Mesorhizobium shangrilense: one gene and its partner. The protein of the gene in region 1 interacts with the protein of each later gene in a pairwise test. Links are inferred from orthologs where the notes say so. Each region holds a gene or a part of one and is shown on either strand. Other genes may lie near its edges.

Region 1 (3,000 bases):
CGGCCCGAGGGGCCCACAAGGCACACCGCCAGGGCTCGAAGACATCATCAAGAGCGGCCAGGATCGGCTGAAGCGCGTGCTGCCCGGCGGCAGCGGGGGCGGAGGCGCCGGGAGCCCGGCGTTCTTCGGGCTCATTGCGCTCGCCGTCGTGGCTCTGTGGGTGTTCCAGTCGGTGTACACGGTCCAGCCGGATGAGATCGCGGTCGAGCTTCGCTTTGGCAAGCCGAAGCAGGAGCTGTCGCAGCCAGGCCTGCACTTCCACTGGTGGCCGATCGAGACGGTGGAAAAGGCCAACACGGCCGAAAAACTGGTCAATATCGGCGAGACGCGCGGCAATTCCTCGACCGGCCTGATGCTGTCGGGCGACCAGAACATCGTCGACGTTAAATTCTCCGTCGCCTACCAGGTGGCCGATCCGGTCGCCTATCTCTTCAACGTGTCGCAGCCCGACGAGATGGTGCGCCAGATCGCTGAAAGCGCGATGCGCGAATCCGTCGGCCGCCGTCCGGCGCAGGACATCTTCCGTGACGACCGTCAGGGCATCGCGGAAGACGTGCGCGGCATCGTGCAGGCGACCCTCGACCAGTATGGCGCGGGCCTGAATATCAACGCGATCTCGATCGAAGACGTGGCGCCGCCGCGCGAAGTGGCGGACGCGTTCGACGAGGTGCAGCGTGCCGAGCAGGATGAGGACCGCTTCGTGGAGGAGTCCAATCAATACTCCAACCAGAAGCTCGGCCAGGCGCGCGGACAGGCCGCGCAGATCCGCGAAGAGGCGGCAGCCTACAAGAACCGGGTCGTGCAGGAGGCGCAGGGTGAGGCGCAGCGCTTCATCTCCGTCTACGACGAGTACGCGAAGGCGCCTGACGTGACGCGCCAGCGCCTCTACCTCGAAACGATGGAGCGCGTGCTGCGCGACTCCAACAAGGTGATCGTCCAGCAGGGCAACGGCCAGGGGGTGGTGCCCTATCTGCCGCTGCCCGAGCTGCAGAAGCGCGCTCCGGCGGAAGGAAACAACTGATGTCCAACCGTCTGCCCATCATCGGCGTCATCGCCGCCGTCATCCTGTTCCTGATCTACTCGGCCGTGTTCGTCGTGAACGAGCGGGAGCAGGCGATCGTGCTCCGCTTCGGCGAGATCGTCGACGTCAAGTCCGAGCCGGGAATCTACTTCAAGGCGCCGTTCGCCATGTTCGACGCCGACAACGTCCAGATCATCGAGGACCGCGTCATGCGCTTCGACCTGGATGACATCCGCGTTCAGGTGTCAGGCGGCAAGTTCTACGAAGTGGACGCTTTCGTCGCCTACCGCATCAGCGATCCGCGGGTGTTCCGACAGACCGTGTCGGGTAGCGTCGATCTGGCCGAACAGCGGCTGCGCACCCGCTTCGACGCGGCGCTTCGCCGGGTTTACGGCGTGCGTGGTTTCGAGGCGGCGCTTTCGGAAGAGCGCGCCGCCATGATGCGCGAGGTACGCGACCAGCTGCGGCCCGACGCGACGTCGCTTGGCCTCGAGATCGAGGACGTGCGCATCCGCCGGACCGACCTGACCGCCGAGGTTTCGCAGCAGACCTACGACCGCATGAAGGCCGAGCGCCTGGCCGAGGCCGAGCGCCTGCGGGCTCGCGGCCGCGAGGCGGCGCAGCGCATCCGCGCCCGCGCCGACCGCGAGGTCGTGGAGATCGTCGCCGAGGCGCAGCGCGATTCCGAGATCCAGCGAGGCGAGGGCGAAGCCGAGCGCAGCCGGATCTTCGCCGACGCCTTCCAGCGCGACGAGAAGTTCTTCGAATTCTATCGCTCGATGAACGCCTACAATCAGGCGCTGGAAGGGACCGGTACGACGATGGTGCTGTCGCCGGATTCGGAATTCTTCCGCTTCTTCAGCGATCCCGCCGGCGGCGCCGGAACGGGCGGCGGCACGCCGCAGGCGCCGGCCGCCGCGGCGACCCCGCCAGCCGCCTCCGCGGCGCCAGCGCAATAAAGCTGCGCAGGTGAGCGACTTTCTGGCGGCCCTCGGACTGGTGATGGTGTTCGAGGGCCTCGTCTATGGCGGGTTCCCCAGCCTTGCCAAGCGGCTTGCCGCAGATGTCATCGACATGCCCGAACATCGGCTGCGCAGCATCGGCCTCGCCGTCATCGCTGCCGGCGTAGCGGTCGTCTGGCTTGTTCGCGGATAACCCGGCATTTATCCACGACCCGCATGGCGTGGGCCGCAAACACGCCCTATTTTGAGCCAACAAGACGGTTGCGCTGAACCGGCGCTGATCCAGATTCAACGGGAGCCTGACCGATGACGCCGAAAATCCTGACCGCATTGCGCCGGTCGCTGGTCAGCTTCACGGCAGCGAGCATGATCGCCGCGGCGTCCGCGCCGGCATTCGTCGCGCCCGCCTCCGCACAGGGACCCGCGTCAGTCGCCGACCTTGCCGAAGGGCTGCTCGAATCGGTGGTGAACATCTCGACCACGCAAAAGGTGGCGGGATCGGAAACGCCAGACGCAGTGCCGATGCCGCAGCTTCCCGAAGGCTCGCCGTTCCAGGATTTCTTCGACGACTTCTTCAACGACAGGCAGGGCGAAGACGGAGGCGGCGACCGCAAGGTGCAGTCGCTCGGCTCGGGCTTCGTGATCGATGCGGAAAAAGGCATCGTGGTCACCAACAATCATGTGATTGCGGATTCGGATGAGATCGAGGTCAACTTCTCCGACGGCTCCAAGCTGAAGGCCGAACTCGTCGGCACCGACACCAAGACCGACATTGCGGTACTTAAGGTCGATCCGAAGCTGAAGAAGCTGAAAGCCGTAAAATTCGGGGATTCGAGCAAGCTCAGGATCGGCGACTGGGTGATGGCGATCGGCAACCCGTTCGGCCTCGGCGGCACGGTGACCGTGGGCATTGTGTCGGCGCGCAACCGCGACATCAATTCCGGCCCCTATGACGACTTCATCCAGACCGATGCGGCGATCAACCGGGGCAATTCCGGTGGCCCGCTGTTCAACATG
Region 2 (3,125 bases), 1.0 Mb from region 1 along the record:
TCCGGGCAACGCTTTCCCGGACGGTGATCGACGCTCGAAAGACGGGCGTGTTCCTCTACCGGGAGCGTAGAGGGGCGCCGGCGGGACCTGCGCTGCCCGGGACGATCTGGGACGGGCGTTATGCCGTCCTCGAGGAAGACAGTGCGCCGAACGCGCGGGTACATGGAGCGCCGGCCGATCAGGAGGTCGCCGGGCCATCGCCAACGCTCCCCCCCAGCATCGTCAAGGCCGCGCGCGCCACCATGCCGCAGAGCGAGGGGCCGAATGTGCGGGCGCTCCCGGTGCTCGCACCCTGGCGAAGGTTCCTGCCCTCGTTTGATGTGGAACTCGCGCAGACATTGGCCCGGCTAATCGATGCGGCGAATTTTCCGAACCCGCCATTTGCGGGCCACAATGGGGAAGAAGCTTAACCGCTACCGTGGTCTAGTTCTTGGCAAGGGGGCGACCCCCACCTATGTTAGACCCATCCAAACTCATGCAGCAGGGGCGCACATCCGGCGCCCGCGGGACACCTGATGAATCCGAACTATCGCAACCTGGCGCTGTGGGCGATCATAGCCGTTCTCTTGATCGCTCTGTTCAATCTGTTCCAGACGCCGCAGCAGCGGGGCGCCTCGCGCGAGATCGCCTATTCGGAGTTCCTCACCGAGCTTGACGCCGGACGCATCAAGTCCGTGACGATCGCAGGCGACCGCATCTCGGGCACCTACGCCGACAACGCCAGCGGCTTCCAGACCTATTCGCCGGGCGACAACACGCTGGTTTCGCGCCTCGAGGAGAAGAACGTCACCATCAACGCCCGGCCGGAGACCGACGGCTCCAACACGCTGTTCGGCTACCTGATCTCGTGGCTGCCGATGATCCTGATCCTCGGCGTCTGGATATTCTTCATGCGCCAGATGCAGTCCGGGTCGGGCCGCGCGATGGGCTTCGGCAAGTCCAAGGCCAAGCTGCTCACGGAAGCGCATGGCCGTGTCACCTTCCAGGACGTCGCCGGCGTCGATGAGGCCAAGGAAGACCTGGAGGAGATCGTCGAGTTCCTGCGCGATCCTCAAAAATTCCAGCGGCTGGGCGGCAAGATTCCGCGCGGTGTCCTTCTCGTAGGCCCTCCCGGCACCGGTAAGACGCTGATCGCGCGCGCCGTCGCAGGCGAAGCCAACGTGCCGTTCTTCACGATTTCCGGTTCCGACTTCGTCGAGATGTTCGTCGGCGTGGGCGCGAGCCGCGTCCGCGACATGTTCGAGCAGGCCAAGAAGAACGCGCCCTGCATCATCTTCATCGACGAGATCGACGCGGTCGGCCGCCATCGCGGCGCCGGCCTCGGCGGCGGCAACGACGAGCGCGAGCAGACGCTGAACCAGTTGCTGGTCGAGATGGACGGTTTCGAGCCGAACGAATCCATCATCCTGATCGCCGCGACCAACCGTCCGGACGTTCTCGACCCGGCTCTGCTGCGTCCCGGCCGCTTCGACCGTCAGGTCGTGGTGCCCAATCCGGACATCATCGGCCGCGAGAAGATACTCAAGGTGCACGTCCGCAACGTGCCGCTGGCGCCGAACGTCGACCTCAAGGTCATCGCGCGTGGGACGCCGGGCTTCTCGGGCGCCGACCTGATGAACCTCGTCAACGAGGCCGCGCTGATGGCGGCGCGCCGCAACAAGCGGCTGGTCACCATGGCAGAGTTCGAGGACGCCAAGGACAAGATCATGATGGGCGCGGAGCGCCGCTCCTCTGCCATGACCCAGGCGGAGAAGGAACTGACCGCCTATCACGAGGCCGGTCATGCCATCCTGGCGCTGAACGTGCCGTCGGCCGATCCGCTCCACAAGGCGACCATCATCCCGCGCGGCCGTGCGCTGGGCATGGTCATGCAGCTCCCCGAGGGCGACCGCTACTCGATGAGCTACAAGTACATGATCTCGCGCCTGGCGATCATGATGGGCGGCCGCGTCGCCGAGGAGATCAAGTTCGGCAAGGAGAACATCACCTCCGGCGCCTCCTCCGACATCGAGCAGGCCACCAAGCTGGCGCGCGCCATGGTCACGCGCTGGGGCTTCTCCGACAAGCTCGGCCAGGTGGCCTATGGCGAGAACCAGGAAGAGGTGTTCCTCGGCCACTCGGTGGCTCGCACTCAGAATGTCTCGGAAGAAACCGCGCAGATCATCGACGCCGAGGTGCGCCGCCTGATCGACGAGGCCTACAACACCGCCAAGTCCGTTCTGACCAAGAAGAAGAAGGAATGGATCGCGCTCGCCGAAGGGCTGCTCGAATACGAGACGCTCTCGGGCGAGGAGATCAAGCAGCTGATCGCCGGCAACAAGCCGGCGCGCGACATGGGCGACGACACGCCGCCGAGCCGCGGCTCGGCCGTGCCGAAGGCCGGCGCCTCCGGCGGCCGCCGCAAGAAGGGCGGCGAAGAGCCGGAAGGCGGCATGGAGCCCCAGCCGCAAGGCTGAGGACCAGGCCGGTCCAGGCGAGCGGGCTCGCCACAGGTAAATGTTTGTGCGCCGCGCGGGAGACCGCGCGGCGTTTTCCTTTCGCGCGGCGCTGTCGGGGCTGTTTCGCGAGCTGGTCCACTCGATCGAGACGAGCGATGCCGGTCCGGCAGCTGGCCGGGAAGAGAGGAAGAGGCCTGCCCGCGGTGAGATAGCGGCCCGGCGTTCTGCGGGCTTCATTGACATGCCGAACACGTGGTGTTCATCCTCGCCGCAGGGGGAGGAACTAAAATGCACTTCAAGCGGGATGGGAAGGGTTTCGTCCGGCAGGCAGCGGACCGGCTGGCGCGCATCGGCGCGATCGGCCTGTCCGTTATGACGATCTATGGCGCGCTGTCGGGCGCAGCCCAGGCCGCCGAGCGCCTCGTCGAAGCCGGCGAAGGGGCGGCCGAGCGTCTGGTCGAGACGTTGATCATGGCCGAGCCGGGAGACATTGTGCGCATCGGGGAGGGTCGCATCGAGCTCACCGAGGGGCTGTCGCTGGACGTCGACGACGTGACCGTGAAGGGGGTGGGGAACGACAAGACGATCCTGTCCTTCAAGGGCCAGAGCGGATCGGGGGAGGGGCTGCTGGTGACCTCCGACCGGGTCGTGCTGGAGGATTTCGCGGTCGAGGACACCAGGGGCGAC

Evidence for each region.
Region 2: the proteins of hflC (region 1) and ftsH interact in binary tests that used the Escherichia coli proteins (3 or more experiments, as listed by UniProt). The link is inferred for Mesorhizobium shangrilense from one-to-one orthologs.

Annotation. Positions count from the first base shown.
Region 1 is NZ_JAQGPN010000001.1:2,432,321-2,435,320, forward strand. It holds hflC (protease modulator HflC), read left to right. Parts: upstream 1-1,020; coding sequence 1,021-1,980; downstream 1,981-3,000. Other genes in the region: hflK (FtsH protease activity modulator HflK), read left to right, coding at 1-1,021; PD284_RS11790 (DUF2065 domain-containing protein), read left to right, coding at 1,991-2,176; PD284_RS11795 (DegQ family serine endoprotease), read left to right, coding at 2,290-3,000.
Region 2 is NZ_JAQGPN010000001.1:1,398,817-1,401,941, forward strand. What follows is about bases 21-2,985. They hold ftsH (ATP-dependent zinc metalloprotease FtsH), read left to right. Parts: upstream 21-515; coding sequence 516-2,456; downstream 2,457-2,985. Other genes in these bases: tilS (tRNA lysidine(34) synthetase TilS), read left to right, coding at 21-410; PD284_RS06950 (parallel beta-helix domain-containing protein), read left to right, coding at 2,727-2,985. In the rest of the region: more of tilS, read left to right, coding at 1-20; more of PD284_RS06950, read left to right, coding at 2,986-3,125. UniProt on the Escherichia coli protein: Acts as a processive, ATP-dependent zinc metallopeptidase for both cytoplasmic and membrane proteins. Plays a role in the quality control of integral membrane proteins.